DNA from 2 places in the Lottiidibacillus patelloidae genome. Region 2 is predicted to be linked to the other one. Evidence: a T-box and tRNA genes for the amino acid it is inferred to sense, from the RefSeq annotation. Region 2 holds a T-box; the other holds one or more tRNA genes.

Region 1 (8,776 bases), 240 kb from region 2:
CATCCCTCGTTAATACAGAAACATCTTCACCATTTTCTTCAATATTTACCGCAACCGTCTTTTCAAATAATAGACAGCCCTCTTCCTTCATGAGCTGGATGAGGTGCGCGAGATATTTCAGTGGGTGAAATTGCGCTTGTCCCTTCATAGAGAGTCCTTTTGTGATTTTTATATTAAACGGAATTTGATCAACTAGCTGTCCATCAATGTGCAGTTTTTGATACGCTTCGTATTCTTTTTCTAGTTTGCTAGCGTATTCCTCCGTCGTCGCATATAAAAATGCATCTTCTGTTTCGAATTCACAATCAATGTTTTGCTCTTGCACTGTATCCTTGATGAACTGTAGCGCTTCCATATTCGCTTCATAATATAGCCTTGCTTTGTTAACGCCAAAATGAGTAATGTACTCATCATAAATTAAGTCGTGCTGCGCCGTTATTTTAGCAGTCGTATGCCCTGTCGTTCCGTTCAACAGTTGATCCGCTTCAATTAAAGCGACCTTTTTGCCTTCTTTCATTAAAAGATACGCTGTCGTAATGCCGGTAATCCCACCACCGACAATAACGACATCCGCATGAATATTTTCCTGTAGCTGATTGAACGTCGGAATATCCGTGCCTTCGATCCAGTAGGATATTGGGGATTTAGGTAGTTGTTCTGCTTGTGCATTTTCTTCTTTCATTTGTGCCCTCCATTAAAAACAAAGATGCTTTAGTTTTTGTAGAAATGGAGGGAAACATTCATACTTATTTAAGTTTACGTAAACTCATCACATATTCATCTTCGACTGGCCACCATCAACATTCCAGCTTGCACCTACGACCCATGAGGCTTTATCAGAAGCTAGAAATGTCACAACATTTGCTACTTCTTCCACTGTTCCAAAGCGTCCAGCTGGTATTTCATCTTTTACAAATTGCTTAATCTGATCAGGGTTTTCGTTTAGACGTCTTTGCCAATTACCTGTTGGGTGTAGGATTGAGCCAGGCGCGACACTATTTACGCGAATGCCATCATTAATGACTTCATCGGCAAAGGATTTTGTGAAGCTAATTAATGCTGCCTTGGCATTGTTATACGTTACTTTCCCACCACTTTCACGGCCGAAAATCGAGGTGATATTAATAATGACTCCTTGTTGCTGTTTCTTCATTTCAGTGGCAGCTAGTTTACTTAAGTGGACCGCAGAATAATAATTTAACTCCATTGCCCGCTCGAAATCTTCCATTTCTGTTTTCATCACAGTACTACCGTTACTTCCACCGGCATTGTTAATAAGAATATCTATTCCACCATGTTCTTCGAGGAACGTTGAAACTAACGCTGTCCGCTCTGATTCGCTTGTGACATCACACTGATAGGTATAAATGGAAGGGTAGTTTGCCTTCGCTTCCTCTAAAGCTTCTCCTCCTCTAGCGGCAATGCCAACAATTGCCCCTTCTGCAAGAAATGCTTTTGCTATTCCTTCTCCAATTCCCTTTGATCCTCCAGTAACTAATACCTTCTTTCCAGTTAAGCCAAGATCCAAGTTGCTCATCCTTTCTAATATTTCCTAGGTTTTATGTATGCTAGTTAAATTTACGACACTTTTTTCTATTAAATTCTAAAAATACGACATACCAACTTTGCAAATCTCTCATCATCTATTTCTTCATTTTTCATCACACCGTTTTCCCAACTTCTAAAATAGGTATTCGTGAGGACTGTTCTTCCTCTTTCTGTGAAGTATGAAACCAATGGATGTTTATTAAAGGGAGACTGTTCATGCTCAAAAATAATATCTTTTATTTTATTTAATTCATCCATACTTTCGATTGGCGTATCTACATTAAATGCATAGCCAACTTTCCAGTCCGTGTATTTATCTTTTATCTTCATCTCAAACAGATATCTGCCTGCTTGCCTATCTAACCCCTTTATTTTAAACTCGCCATTCATTGACTTCACTGTTTCTCCACTTAGCGGCACTGGCTTTAAAGGTAAATTCCCGCCAAAGCCAGAATCAATGATATAAGACTTATTCTGATGACTAAGTAGAATTGTGACATGTGTATCCCCTATTGGTTGAAACTGTTCATTTTCTTTGTCATAAACATTTCCGCTTAACAAGTTTACATGAAACCCGTTCTCTCTTAAAAAGAGATATAATAAAGGATTTATTTCGTAGCAAAGACCTCCTTCATTATTTACTAAGACCTTATTCACTAAGTATTCATTTGAGATTTCAATTTCCCTATTATCAATCACTACCAAATTCTCAAAAGGTATCGTTTGTGAAGTTTTCACTAATATGTAAGCGAGCTTTTCAAAAGTAATTTCTTCGTTTTCAGAAATTCCAATTCTTTTTCGGAATAATGAATTGATGTTCAAGTGCAACACTCCTTCTTAATAAAGACGATGTTGGTTTTGCGTTAGCCACCTGTATATCATTTTATTCCACACAAAACGCTCATTTGCCTCTTTTTGCTAAGTAAAAAACTACTTATAATGCTGCTTTCCAACATTAATAAGTAGTTTCAATTTTACAGTACTGTGCTATTTATCTTCTCTTAATAAATAATCATTTCCATCTTGGTCATAGAAAGCGAACATTGTGCCATATGGCATTCTCATCATATCACCGACCTTTACATCGTTTTGCTTCATTTTCTCATATGCTGACTCAATATCCGTTGTACTAAAAAGTATGGATGGATGTGACACTTTAGAAGGTTGTTGTTGCTGCATCGCCACTTTCGAATAAAGAATTAACGTCGTACCATTACTATCACTTGGTCCGACCTCAATCCAGGAAAAGTCAGGTCCCATTGGCTGTTCCAGCTTTATTTCAAACCCGACTTTATTTAACCAAAAGTCCTTTGCTTGTTCTTGGTCCTCGACATAGATAGATACTTTTGCAATTTTATTTATCATCTAATCACTCCTTAGGTTACATATTAAAATTATACTATTACGCAATTGATTTTGCATTTTTGTCTATGTTATGTAAGCACATCTCCTTCGTATACATCTTTCATCATCGCTACGTGTCTATTATATACCTTCGACTATTATTAATCTGAGACAATTATGTCATCTCTTACTAAGGAAGGAAATTGACATAGATTCATATCTATCATAAGCTTCAATTAATAGTTTAAAGGAAATTTATAGAATGAAAGGATGAACCAAATGAATATAGAATCAAATATTTCAATGAAAGAAGAAGCAATCGCTTTTTTGAAACTCGTCGTAGCTGGGAACATTCGTGATGCATTCAAGCGGTACACAAGCGCTGATTTATGTCATCACAACCCTTATTTCCATGGTGATGCAGAATCACTCATCGTTGCAATGGAGGAAAATCATGTAGATGCCCCTAACAAGATTTTTGAAGTTAAGCTTGCGTTGCAAGAAGGTGATAGAGTTGTTGTATATTCGCATGTGAAGCAAAATGCCGATGATATCGGAGCAGCTATTGTCCATATCTTCCGCTTTGAAAATGACGAAATCGTTGAAATGTGGGATGTCGGCCAACAAATCCCCGAAAATTCTCCGAATGAGAATGGGATGTTTTGATTAACTTCAACAAATGTGTAAAACAAAAAAACACTCACAAAGTGAGTGTTTTTGTATTAGTTTGATACCGGTGGCCGGGGTCGAACCGGCACTCCAGAGGAACACGATTTTGAGTCGTGCGCGTCTGCCAATTCCGCCACACCGGCATATTACTATAGTTATTACTATATCGGACAAGATATAACTTAACATCTTAATAGAGCTATGTCAACTAGAGTTTTCCTACCTCAATAGCTCCACTCAATTCGAAGATTTAATTATAGCAACACTACTCCGTTATACTTGCTTTCTGGAATGACCTTCTTGCTTTTCTTTCACTCATTAAAAACATCAAGATTCCAATAATAATGACTCCACCACCAATGACCTGTGTCCACAATACCATTTCTCCTAATATATAATACGCTAATATCGAAGCACCAATTGGCTCAAAAAGTATACTCATCGAAATTGTAGAAGTACTTAACCACTTCAACGACCAATTAAATAGCGTATGCCCTAGTAACGTCGGCACAATAGCAAGCAATACAAAATAAAGCCAATCAGACTGTGGATATGGATAAAGTTCATATTGAAGTGTAACCACATATAAAAATAACGTGAACGTACAAATACCATAGACAACAAATGTATACGTAATAAGTGATAACCTTTTACGGACTGTCTGCCCAAATAATAAATATGCTGTAACCATCGCACAAGCGAGTAACGCTAAAAAGTCTCCATATAAAGCCATACCACTTATAGCAAAATCGCCCCAACTAACAATAATACTTCCACTTATTCCTAGAGCTCCACTTAGTATTGCTTGAAGCTTAAGCTTTTCTTTGAAGAAAAGGTATGTTCCTACGAAAGCAAAGATCGGCTGTAATGTAACTAATACCGTTGAACTTGCAACAGATGTGTAATTCAATGATTCAAACCATAAAATGAAATGAAATGCTAAAAATACACCAGAGACTGCTGAAAATAGCCAATCTCGTTTTGTTATAAGTTTAAGTTCATGACGATATTTTATTAAAAATAAAGGCAGCATAATTACTACGGAAAAAAATAAACGATAAAAAGCAATGACAGGAGCAGGTGCAGAAGAAAGCTTTACTAAAATTGCTGAACTTGATACAGCAATTACACCAATTGCTAACATGAAATAAGGGTTTATTTTTGGTTGGTTCATCATATTTAACCTCGCGCATTTTTTATATTCTAGTTGTAAGTATATATGAAATTTGTAAAAACGAAAGAATTAAAGTCTATTAATATATGTAGGTATCTTTTATTTAGCTCGAAATAGCTAGTAACCCTTTCTATAACAAGAAAAACGACACACAATAAGTTATGTCGTTAGATCACTTAACTATGGACTTGAATTTAGCATGATAGCGAAAAAGTATTATCCACTTACTTTTTCACTAAGACACCATTTCCATCAAAAATTAATTCATTTGCTGGAACTGGCTTTAAAAATAAATATCCTTGCCCAAGTTCACACAATTCACCTTTTAAGAAACTTAAATCATCTTCTGTTTCTATTCCTTCTGCAACTGTGCTTATATTTAAGTCATTCCCTAATTTAATTATATTTTTTATAATAGAACGCTTTTTCTCTGATCTCATCATATCTATTACAAATGAACGATCAATCTTAAGTTCATCGATAGGTAGATTTACTAAGACACTTAGGCTTGAATAACCTGTGCCAAAATCATCTAAAGATATTTTGACTCCGAGCTCTTTTAGTTCGTGAAATACTTCTATCGTTTCATCTGGTGAAATAAGTAAACTCTCAGTTATCTCAAGTATTAAATATTGTGGCGGGAGTTTCGTTTTCAAAAGGGCATCTTTTACGGTTTGCACAAAGTTTATATGCTTAAACTGAATCACTGATACATTTACAGAAACAGTAATTGGATGACCTTCATCAAACCATTTTTTGGCTTGTTGGCATGCTTCTTCTAGCACCCACTTACCAATTTGAATTATTGTCCCATTATTTTCAGCAATAGGAATGAATTCCATTGGTGAAATAAATCCTTCTGATTTATCATTCCATCTAAGTAAAGCTTCAACTCCAACTATATTTTGCTTCATTAGATTTACCTTTGCTTGATAGTACATTTCCAACTCATTGTTAGCTAGCACTTTTTGGAGCCTATCTTCCAATAATAAGGTTCGATTACTTGCATTACGTAATGTAAAGTTATAGTATACATATGCTCCTGCGTTCGTTTTCTTTGAAGAGACACAGGCTAAACTAGCTGCTGTTATTAAGTATTCTGGTTTTAGCTCTTCCACTTCATTTGAACATACTATTCCGATTTTAGGTGTAAGATAAACCTCACGGCCATTTAACAATGTTACAGGATTAGATAAGCATGTAATAATATCATTAACGATACTTTCTGTTTTTTCTCTATTTGTATTCCTAAGCAAAATAATAAACTCTTGGCTAATATAACGATAAAGATAACTTTGTATACCAAGAAGATCAATTAATCGTTTACCTACTTCTTTTAACAGTTGATCTCCTGAATTATGACCTAATGTATCATTAATTTCCTTTAATCGTCCTACATCTAAAAATAATAAAGAAAATCCTTCATTACCTTCTTTTGCATTCAGACAGGTTTCATGTAAATCTTCCTCTAACTTAAATCGGTTTTTCAAGCCACTAATTGAGTCATGATATGCCATGTACTCTAGCTTTACTTCAGCTTCCTTTTTGGAAGTAATATCTATAACAGACCCACATACCATAAATGGTTTTCCACTTTTATTAATAATTGGTATTGCGTAACTTTCAATCCATCTAGTCTCACCATTATTAAGTCTTATTCGAAATTCAATCTTACTGTTTTCCCCATTCAAATACTTTGTTTCATGCGCTTTTACTCTATCCTTATCTTCTTTTACTACATTTTCAAACCAAAAATCTGGATTTTCTTCAAAGTCTTTTTGATCAGCTCCATAAAGTCGAGCAATACCTTCTGCTACAAAAACTCTTTCTGGATTAAAAAGACGGACCCAAAACATTGCATTTGGGCTTTTTCGAAATGCTTCAAGGATGTTCACTCTTCGTTGCACTATATCAACTAAATAACAAAAAAGGACGGAAATAGTAAAGAAAAATACAGCAAAAAATACCGTATTAATTAGAGAGGTATCTGAGAAAATTAATATACTAAATAAGACATGTGACCCTGTGACCATTCCTGAAATAATAATCCCTGATTTAAAGCCTCTAATATAAGCAACAACGAGTATCGATAAAATATTTGCCATCCATATTGCTTCAACACGATTCTCAAAAATAAAACCATCTATTATTATAGAAGCTAAGATAAAAAGTGCAGAGAGTGGATAGGCAATGGCTTTTAGTTTTAATTTTTCTAAAACCATTGTGCACACCCTTTCTAGGAGAATATATTTTTATATTCTATCACATATTGTAAAAAAAAGGGGAAATTTGAATCGCTTTACAAATATAATAAACACGAAAAAACCAACATACATAATGTATGTTGGTTGGTCATTTAAGTATGGTGCCGAGGGCCGGACTTGAACCGGCACGGTAGTCACCTACCGCAGGATTTTAAGTCCTGTGTGTCTGCCAATTCCACCACCCCGGCAAATATATTTGGCAGTATTAAAATTTTGGAGGCGGCAACCGGATTTGAACCGGTGATAAAGGTTTTGCAGACCTCTGCCTTACCACTTGGCTATGCCGCCATCTTGGAGCGGAAGACGAGGTTCGAACTCGCGACCCCCACCTTGGCAAGGTGGTGTTCTACCACTGAACTACTTCCGCGTATGGCTGGGCTAGCAGGATTCGAACCTACGCATGACGGAATCAAAATCCGTTGCCTTACCGCTTGGCGATAGCCCAAAATTTTAAAAATTAAAGGGCGAGTGATGGGAATCGAACCCACGAATGTCGGAACCACAATCCGATGCGTTAACCACTTCGCCACACCCGCCATTGTATTATTAATTATTTAATTTAAATTATGGCAGGGGCAGTAGGAATCGAACCCACACTGAAGGTTTTGGAGACCTTAGTTCTACCTTTAAACTATGCCCCTTTAATAACTAATTATTAAAAGTGGTGGAGGGGGGCAGATTCGAACTGCCGAACCCGTAGGGAGCGGATTTACAGTCCGCCGCGTTTAGCCACTTCGCTACCCCTCCGTTAAGAAAGACAATTAATATTATATATTCATTCTTTAATAATGTCAACAATAACTTTATTAAAGATGCCGGCAAGAGGACTTGAACCCCCGACCTACTGATTACAAGTCAGTTGCTCTACCAACTGAGCTACACCGGCATATGAATAAATGGTGGCTCGGGACGGAATCGAACCGCCGACACGAGGATTTTCAGTCCTCTGCTCTACCGACTGAGCTACCGAGCCATAACAATATATGCATTATGCTAATAAACAGTGATTGCAATCTAAAAATGGCGGTCCCGACCGGGATCGAACCGGCGATCTCCTGCGTGACAGGCAGGCATGTTAACCGCTACACCACGGGACCATTTGGTTGCGGGGGCAGGATTTGAACCTACGACCTTCGGGTTATGAGCCCGACGAGCTACCGAACTGCTCCACCCCGCGATAATATTAAGTTAAAATGGTGGAGGATGACGGGATCGAACCGCCGACCCCCTGCTTGTAAGGCAGGTGCTCTCCCAGCTGAGCTAATCCTCCAATATATATATGGTGACCCGTACGGGATTCGAACCCGTGTTACCGCCGTGAAAGGGCGGTGTCTTAACCGCTTGACCAACGGGCCACAAAAAACCTTGTGGCGGAGAGCGAGGGATTCGAACCCTCGAGACAGCGTTAGCCGCCTACACGATTTCCAATCGTGCTCCTTCGACCACTCGGACAGCTCTCCAAATGGCTCCACAGGCAGGACTCGAACCTGCGACCGATCGGTTAACAGCCGATAGCTCTACCACTGAGCTACTGTGGATTAATTTAATGCCTGGCAACGTCCTACTCTCACAGGGGGACAGCCCCCAACTACCATCGGCGCTGAAGAGCTTAACTTCCGTGTTCGGTATGGGAACGGGTGTGGCCTCTTCGCCATCATTACCAGACATATTTTAAAGACAAGATGAATTATACCATGATAGTTTACACTTAGACAATGGTATTTTCTTGTAATAAAAAGGAACATCGTTCCTTCAAAACTAGATAACGACAATCACA
Region 2 (8,776 bases):
TCATTTCTTTGCTTAGTAGCTGAAGTGTATTCAATCGTTTTGTGAATCTCACATTGTACGTAAAGCTTTCCTTTACAAACTTTATAACTATTTGGTATGAATCGAGTTGGAACAAATTCGCATGCAATGATTGATATGTCGTTAATAGTAGAAGTTATTTCCGAAGCTGCTTCTGATAAAAATACTTCTCCTTCTAGACTTATTGAACATTCTGGTTTAGCTAGCATTCGCAGAGCTTTAATAATATTAGACGAAGATAAAACGTCTTTATTAGGTATTTCTTTTTCAAAACCACTAGTAATTTTGAAACCATAATTCGGATTAGATTTCTCTTCCCGACTTTCTTCTTTACTATCCAAACTATCCAACCCCTCTTTCTTTATTTGAGTTTTATTGTGGTTTTCACTCTCTATTTTTAATGAAGTAGCATCAAACTTTCCTTTCAATTTGTCTAATTCTCTAGATTTAGTTGTAGAATGACCTCTACTATTTTGGATAGATGTTTTACTATTTATCTCATGAACAGATAAGGCAACTTTATTCTCTAAATTATTATCATCCCTTATATATTGAAGATAGGTGGAGAAGAAGTTATCGTTTTCTACATTAGTTTTACTGTCTTTTCTTTTTTTACTGTCTTCATTTGTTTCAATATTTTTGTTCTTTTTTGTTTTTTCATATTTATCGTTACTTGAGTGTTGATTACCGTTGCTTAGATTAGCATTATTTTCGTTTTTTACTCTATTTGTCGTTATTGCTGCAGTATATGGTGTTAGTAGCATTTTTATATACCTTTGCTTTTGCATACTGATATCCTCTCGCTTCAGTTCTAGAGAATTGTTAGGAAGAGGTTCTTCTATTTCCATTTTATTTGGTAATGTATATTTACATTTTTTACACATCATTGCCACCTCCATATAAAAATTTGGATTTAGTAGCTTAGTGATTTTCTTCTTATTCATCTAAAATATGAAAAAACGGATCGGCATATGCCAACCCGTTACTTTCTATTTCTTCCTAAACCCATCGCCTTTTCAACTTTTTTCATCATTTTGTATGCTCTTCGGTTAGCTTTTTCAGCACCTGCATCGAGGATTCGATCAAGTTCGTCAGAATTAATTAGTGTATTATATCTTTCTTGAACTGGTTTTAGCTCGGCTATTACTGCTTCTGCGACATCGTTTTTAAAATCTCCGTAACCTTTCCCAACATATAATTGTTCTAGTTCTTCAATAGATTTTCCAGAACAAGCAGAATAAATTGTTAATAGGTTTGAAATGCCAGGTTTATTTTCTACGTCAAATTTAACAATACCATCAGAGTCTGTTTGTGCACTTTTGATCTTTTTCATAATTGTCTTTTCATCATCTAACATTGAAATAAATGATTTTTTATTATCATCTGACTTACTCATTTTCTTTGTAGGCTCTACTAATGACTTAATTCGCGCACCTACTTTTGGAATGAAAACTTCAGGTACTGTAAAAATGTCATTGTGTTTCCTATTAAAGCGCTCTGCTAAATCTCGAGTTAACTCAAGGTGTTGCTTTTGATCATCTCCAACTGGAACAATATCAGTATTATAAAGTAATATGTCAGCTGCCATTAATGGCGGATAAGTTAATAGACCAGCTGAAACACCATCTTTTCCTGAAGACTTATCTTTATATTGTGTCATACGTTCTAGTTCTCCAACGTGAGCGACACATTGCATTACCCAGCCTAATTGAGCGTGAGCTGGTACCTCAGATTGAATAAATAAAATTACTTTTTCTGGATCAATACCGACTGCCAAATATAATGCAGCTAAGCTTCGGATGTTTTTCCTTAATTCAAGACGGTCTTGAGTAACTGTAATGGCATGTTGGTCAACTATACAAAATAAACAATCATGTTCCTCTTGCAAAGTTACGAAATTTTTTAATGCTCCTAAATAGTTTCCGATTGTTAATGTTCCAGAAGGTTGAATACCTGAAAATATAACAGACATAAAAAACAACTCCTTTTCATTTTTTGCATATAAAAAGGCCCAATCATCCTATAAAGGGACGATTGGACCGTGGTACCACCCTTGTTACTTGTTTCAAATTGAGACAAGTCACTTTGCTAAACTCCTTCAATAGAAGGAATACAGTGTTCTATGTAACGGTAGAACGTTCCGTTAAAGCCTACTAAGAATATCTTTTCGGTTTAAATGCTCAAAAGTCCATTCCATTATGTTCTACTACTAGTTTCCACCAACCACTAGCTCTCTAAAAGTAGGAAATATAATGTACTACTCTTTATCAACGCATGTTTTTCATTAATTTTTAATTATTATATGAGAGTATGGAAAAATATGCAACATTTAATTTATATTGCTGAATAAGCAAGAAACATAGTAACGATAAATAAGAAAATACCCGAGATAATCATAGCAGGCATATATGTAAAGGATAACCTTTTAATTTCATTATCATTCGTATTTTCTCCTTCTAGCTCGGCTAAATACTTTCCTTTGCGAGTAATACTTTTATATACACGTTTAAAGGAATAATTAATAGCAGTGAAAAGGCCACCCTGAATTACGAACAGCGTACCACCTACTATTATTAAAACTAATGAAATCATAAATAAATTATTTATAAAAGCTGTAAATAAATTTTCATTTGCTGTAAACAATAAAAATAGGCTACCCAATAATGTACTTATTATTGTTAAGTAAAGAGCTCGTTTCAATTGTATTTTCATAATATCCTCCGTTTTGTAAAAGTTAAGTTATTGTCATTATAGTGAAAAGAATAATATAGGACAACTTAACCTGATTAAATAGGGGATTTTGAATATATAACTGAAAATTTTAACAATAAAAACTAATTACAAAAGTGAATTTATATGGGTAAAAAGACCTAATTTACGTAACATAAACGTAATAAATAAAGCATTTGTCACAAAAGTATAAAAAAAATGAATGCAAAATGTTTTGAAAACTTGTATAATAACAATTGTAGGTGAGACAAAATAAAAAATGGTTTCACCGAAAAGGTTTTTAAAATAGAGGAGGGTATTTACTCATGAAAGCAAAATGGTCAATTTTTGCTGTTCTAGTACTAGTTATGAGTTTACTTCTAGCTGCTTGTGGTGGCGACAAAGAAGAAACACCTAACGAAAACGGAACAGACGAGCCAGGTACAAACGAAGAAAATAACGGTACTGATGATCCAGAAGAAGATGGAGACACTACAGGATTTGTAGCTCCAGACGCTTCTGAATTACACGATGAGCAAGTTTTAAACTTATTAGGTGGTTCTGAGATTCCTTCAATGGATACTACTCAAGCTACTGATGCTGTTTCATTCACTGTAATGAACAACGTATTTGAAGGTTTATACCGCATGAGCTGGGAAAACACTCCAACTCCAGGTGTAGCTGAATCTGTTGACATTAGTGAAGATGGAATGACTTACACTTTTAACTTACGTACAGACGCAGTATGGAGCAATGGTACTCCTGTAACTGCTAACGATTTCCTTTATGCTTGGAAGAAAGCTTTACACCAAGATACATTATCTCCATACGCTTTCATCATGTCACCAATCAAGAATGTTAACGCAATCATTGGTGATTCTGACGAAGGTGAAGATCATGAATTATACGGTAACGTTGACGCTTTAGGTGTTACGGCTACTGATGAGCACACTTTAGTTGTTGAATTAGAGCAACCAACTGCTTATTTCTTAGGATTAACTTCATTCCCAACTTTCCACCCTCAAAACGAAGCTTACGTTACTGAGCAAGGTGAAGAGTATGGTTTAGAAGCTAACACTTTAATCTACAACGGTCCTTTCGTACTTAGCGATTGGAAGCATGACGAAGGTTGGACTTATACTAAGAACCCAACTTACTGGGATGCTGAAACTGTAATGTTAGATGCAATTAACGTTAAAATCGTTAAAGAAGTTGCTACAGGTCTTAACCTTTACAAAACTGGTGAAGTTGACCGTGCTGGTTTAAGCTCTGAGCACGTTGATACTTACAAGAACGATCCTGAATATGCTGATCAATTCAAGACTTCTAAGTCTCCAGTATTATTCTACCTAAAGTTTAACCAAAAGAACGAATATTTAGCTAACTTAAACATCCGTAAAGCATTAAGCTTAGGTTGGGATAAGTTTGGTTTAACAAACGAAATCCTTGCTAACGGATCAACTCCTGCATACTTCCATGTTCCAACTGATTTCGTTTATGACGAGAATGGTGAAGACTTCCGTGCTAAATACGGTGACTTCAACGTGGAAGACAAGACAAAAGCTGCTCAATACTGGGCTGACGGTCTTGCTGAATTAGGAACTGACGCTATCGAAGTTGAATTATTAAACTATGAAGGTGACAGTGCTCGTAAGATTGGTGAATACTTAAAGAACCAATTAGAAGGTACTTTACCTGGATTAACTTTAACAATTTCTCAAATGCCATTTAAGCAAAAGCTTGCTCTTGAAGATGCTGGCGATTACGAGATCTCATTCTCTGGATGGGGACCTGACTACCAAGATCCAATGACATTCATTGACATGTGGGTAACTGGTGGTAACTACAATGACTTAAGCTACTCAAATGCTGAATTTGATAAGTTAGTAACAGATGCTAAGAAGAGCTCAGACTTTGCAGCTCGTTGGGATATGTTACAAGAAGCAGAGCGTATTCTTTTAGAAGAAGACTTCGCTATCTGCCCAATGTACCAACGTGGAAGCAGCTACCTAGCTCAACCATACGTGAAGAATTACACAATTCACCCGTTTGGTCCAGACGTATCTTACAAGTGGACTTACATCGAAAAGCACTAAGTCTATTTGTTAAAAAAGCTTTAACAGGAGAGTATATGTCGTCCTGGCATATACTCTCTTTTTTCCTGTCTATGCAAAAACGAACTGAAAATAAAGAATATTCTGTTTAAACGACAATTCGACAATAATCATGTATAATAAATATCTATGAGGGGGTGTTGAAATGGTAAGATATGTTCTCGGTCGTATAGGATTTATGGTAGTTACTTTATTTATCATCGCAACATTAACGTTCTTCTTAATGCAGACGTTACCGGGATCGCCATTTAACAATGAGGACAAACTAACAGATACACAAAAGGCAAGATTATATGCAAAGTATGGATTAGATGATCCAATACCAGTTCAATACGTAAAGTACTTAGGTGAAATGTTACGAGGAGACTTCGGGGAGTCATACCAAAGTGATGGTCGACCTGTAACTCGTATGATTACTGAGCGAATTGGACCATCAGCATTTATCGGTGGCCAAGCTATGGCTATTGGTACTTTCTTAGGTCTTCTGTTAGGAATAATAGCTGCACTAAGGCATAACACATACGCCGATTATGGTGTAATGGTCTTCGCAGTAGTTGGTACATCGATACCATCGTTCGTATTCGCCGCTGTATTACAATTATACTTCGGGGTTTATTTAGAAATTTTACCTGTAGCTTTATGGAACAGTGAAGCTCAAATTTTCGAGTGGGCGTACTTGAAATATACTGTTTTACCATCAGTAGCACTTGCAGTAGGTGTTATCGCTGGTATTGCACGTTTCATGCGTACTGAAATGCTTGAAGTATTAGGACAAGATTATATTATAACAGCACATGCTAAAGGCCTTTCAAAAGGTACAGTAGTAATTAAGCACTCAATTCGTAATGCTTTAATACCTGTTATAACAATTGCTGGTCCAATGACTTTAGGTATTATGACTGGATCACTCGTAATTGAAAAAATATTTGCCGTTCCTGGATTAGGTCGTCTATTCGTAGACTCCATTGTTACGAATGACTACACTGTAATTATGGGATTAACAATGTTTTATAGTGCATTATTCGTTGCTGTAATTTTAATTGTTGACTTACTTTACGGTGTAATTGATCCTAGAATACGTTTAGCTGGGGGTAAATCGTAATGGATAAAAACGAAACTAAAATTACAAAAGATTTGTTTGAGCCAGCTAATATTGATAAAAATGCAGGAGAAAAGATTGAGCGTAAAAGCTTAACTTTCTGGCAAGATGCATGGATTCGTTTAAAAAAGAATAGAGGTGCCATTGGTGGTCTATTCGTTATCTTATTCATCATTTTAATGTCATTAGTTGGACCGTATTTCAATTCCTATGGAATTGATGATCAAAACATTTATCGTAAAAACTTACCACCTAAAGTTCCAGTATTAGAAAGTGTTCCTTTCTTAGGATTTGCTGGTAATAATATTAAAGGTGAAGATGAATACGCTAAGAAATATTACAAAAATATAGAAACAGCTAAAGAATATCGCGAACTGCGTCGTATCCCTGAAGGTGAGACGGATCAAACGCTTCAAGATATTCAAGAATTTAACCCAAATACAGATTATTTCTGGTTTGGTACAGATGACTTAGGTCGTGATGTATTTACACGTGTATGGTATGGAACTCGTATTTCCTTATATATCGCGTTCTTAGTTGCATTCATTGATTTAATTATTGGAGTAGCTTATGGTGGCGTATCTGCATTCTATGGTGGACGTGTCGATAATGTCATGCAACGTATTGTTGAGATATTAGTAGGTATTCCAAACTTAATCTTAATTATCTTCTTCATTTTAGTTTTAGACCCTGGAATATTATCAATCACATTAGCGATGGTAATTACCGGCTGGGTAGGGATGTCCCGTATCGTTCGTGGACAAATTCTGAAATTAAAAGAACAAGAATTCGTACTTGCTTCTAGAACTTTAGGATCAAGTGATAGTCGTTTAATTTTCAAACATTTAATTCCGAATACTTTAGGACCAATCATTATTACAGTAATGTTTACAGTTCCTGGAGCAATTTTCTTCGAGGCATTCTTAAGCTTCATCGGTTTAGGTTTACAACCACCTATCGCATCATTAGGGGTTATTGTTAATGACGGATTTAAATGGATGACAACATATCCTCATACTGCTTTCGTAGGTTCTGCTGTAATTTCAGCGCTTATGATTAGTTTTAATATCTTTGGTGACGGTCTGCGTGATGCATTAGACCCTAAAATGCGTAAATAGGAGGGGAGAACATGGAAAAAATCTTAGAAGTGAAAGACTTGCAAGTTTCTTTCGATACGTATGCTGGGGAAGTTCAAGCTGTACGTGGAGTAAGCTTTGATTTACGAAAAGGAGAAACTCTTGCAATCGTAGGTGAATCTGGATCAGGAAAATCAGTAACATCTAAAAGCTTAATGCGTTTAATTCCAAGCCCTCCGGGAAGAATTAAAAATGGTCAAGTTCTTTTCGAAGGAAAAGACTTAACAAAGTTATCTGAACGTGAAATGCAAGATATTCGTGGTTCTGAAATCGCAATGATTTTCCAAGATCCAATGACATCTTTAAACCCAACAATGACGATTGGGAAGCAAATTACAGAAGGATTGCGTAAGCACCAAGGACTTAATGCTTCAGCAGCGAAAGTTCGTGCAATTGAGCTATTAGATATAGTAGGTATTCCTAATCCTGAGATTCGTATTAGTCAATATCCACACCAATTCTCTGGTGGGATGAGACAACGTGTTGTTATTGCAATTGCTTTATCTTGTAATCCGAAAATTTTAATTGCGGATGAGCCTACAACGGCTTTAGACGTAACAATTCAAGCACAAATTCTTGAATTATTAAAAGATTTACAAGAAAAATTAGGTATGGCAGTTATCTTTATTACACATGACTTAGGTGTAGTGGCTAACATTGCAGACCGTGTGGCTGTAATGTACGCTGGGAAAATTGTTGAAACTGGTCAAGTAGAAGAAGTATTCTACAACCCTCAACACCCATATACATGGGGTCTACTAGGGTCTATGCCAAGTGTAGATGCTACTGATGAAGAATTAATTGCAATTCCAGGTACACCACCTGATCTATTAAAGCCACCTATTGGTGATGCTTTTGCTCTACGTAGTGATTATGCAATGAAAATTGACTTTGAAATGGAACCACCAATGTTCAAAGTGACTGATACTCACTCAGCAGCTACATGGCTATTACATGAGGATGCTCCTAAAGTAGAACCTCCTGCAATAGTTAAGAAAAGAATGCGCCCTGTCAACTCGCAAGCGGCAGGCAAGAAAGAGGGTGCAAAGAATGACTGATACTCGTGAAAAATTAGTTGAAATAAAAAACTTAAAACAACACTTTAAAGTAGGACGTAACGTCGTTAAAGCTGTTGATGGTTTAACATTTGATATTTACCGTGGAGAAACAATCGGACTTGTAGGTGAGTCTGGTTGTGGTAAATCAACAACTGGTCGTACAGTTATTCGTCTTTACGATGCAACAGACGGTCAAGTTCTGTTCGAAGGTGAAGATGTTCACGGTAAAAAATCTGTAAAAGAACTGAAAAAGTTCAACCGTAAAATGCAAATGATCTTCCAAGACCCATACGCATCATTAAACCCGCGTATGACAGTTGCCGATATCATTGCTGAAGGTATTGATATTCACGAACTAGCGAAAAACGATCAAGAACGTATGGAAAAAGTTTATGAATTACTTGAAACAGTAGGATTAAACCGTGAACATGCGAACCGTTTCCCACATGAATTCTCAGGTGGACAACGTCAACGTATCGGAATCGCTCGTGCACTTGCAGTAGACCCTGACTTCATCATTGCCGATGAGCCAATCTCTGCACTTGACGTATCAATTCAAGCGCAAGTAGTAAACTTAATGAAAAAGCTGCAACGTGAAAAAGGGTTAACATACCTATTCATCGCGCATGACTTATCAATGGT

The links. The T-box of region 2 lies ahead of trpS (tryptophan--tRNA ligase). A T-box ahead of a tRNA ligase gene usually reads a tRNA of that ligase, here a tRNA-Trp.
Region 1: it has a tRNA-Trp gene. The T-box ahead of trpS (tryptophan--tRNA ligase) is inferred to sense a tRNA for this amino acid. The anticodon was not compared.

What each region holds. Positions count from the first base shown of each region.
Region 1 covers NZ_NPIA01000001.1:113-8,888, reverse strand. Annotated here, with positions in the region: gene CIB95_RS00125 (FAD-dependent oxidoreductase) at 1-682, opposite strand, end outside; gene CIB95_RS00120 (SDR family NAD(P)-dependent oxidoreductase) at 770-1,528, opposite strand; gene CIB95_RS00115 (arylamine N-acetyltransferase family protein) at 1,597-2,370, opposite strand; gene CIB95_RS00110 (VOC family protein) at 2,536-2,913, opposite strand; gene CIB95_RS00105 (nuclear transport factor 2 family protein) at 3,172-3,558, shown strand; tRNA gene CIB95_RS00100 (tRNA-Leu) at 3,624-3,704, opposite strand; gene CIB95_RS00095 (DMT family transporter) at 3,827-4,735, opposite strand; gene CIB95_RS00090 (bifunctional diguanylate cyclase/phosphodiesterase) at 4,960-6,957, opposite strand; tRNA gene CIB95_RS00085 (tRNA-Leu) at 7,099-7,187, opposite strand; tRNA gene CIB95_RS00080 (tRNA-Cys) at 7,214-7,287, opposite strand; tRNA gene CIB95_RS00075 (tRNA-Gly) at 7,292-7,366, opposite strand; tRNA gene CIB95_RS00070 (tRNA-Gln) at 7,370-7,444, opposite strand; tRNA gene CIB95_RS00065 (tRNA-His) at 7,463-7,535, opposite strand; tRNA gene CIB95_RS00060 (tRNA-Trp) at 7,567-7,640, opposite strand; tRNA gene CIB95_RS00055 (tRNA-Tyr) at 7,662-7,746, opposite strand; tRNA gene CIB95_RS00050 (tRNA-Thr) at 7,813-7,885, opposite strand; tRNA gene CIB95_RS00045 (tRNA-Phe) at 7,897-7,972, opposite strand; tRNA gene CIB95_RS00040 (tRNA-Asp) at 8,021-8,096, opposite strand; tRNA gene CIB95_RS00035 (tRNA-Met) at 8,100-8,176, opposite strand; tRNA gene CIB95_RS00030 (tRNA-Val) at 8,194-8,269, opposite strand; tRNA gene CIB95_RS00025 (tRNA-Glu) at 8,280-8,354, opposite strand; tRNA gene CIB95_RS00020 (tRNA-Ser) at 8,368-8,459, opposite strand; tRNA gene CIB95_RS00015 (tRNA-Asn) at 8,463-8,537, opposite strand; rRNA gene rrf (5S ribosomal RNA) at 8,548-8,664, opposite strand.
Region 2 covers NZ_NPIA01000001.1:241,540-250,315, forward strand. Annotated here, with positions in the region: gene CIB95_RS01395 (DUF7852 domain-containing protein) at 1-905, opposite strand, end outside; gene trpS (tryptophan--tRNA ligase) at 1,001-1,990, opposite strand; T-box leader at 2,042-2,298, opposite strand; gene CIB95_RS01405 (DUF3899 domain-containing protein) at 2,353-2,730, opposite strand; gene CIB95_RS01410 (peptide ABC transporter substrate-binding protein) at 3,054-4,823, shown strand; gene CIB95_RS01415 (ABC transporter permease) at 4,987-5,943, shown strand; gene opp3C (oligopeptide ABC transporter permease) at 5,943-7,058, shown strand; gene CIB95_RS01425 (ABC transporter ATP-binding protein) at 7,070-8,134, shown strand; gene CIB95_RS01430 (ABC transporter ATP-binding protein) at 8,127-8,776, shown strand, end outside.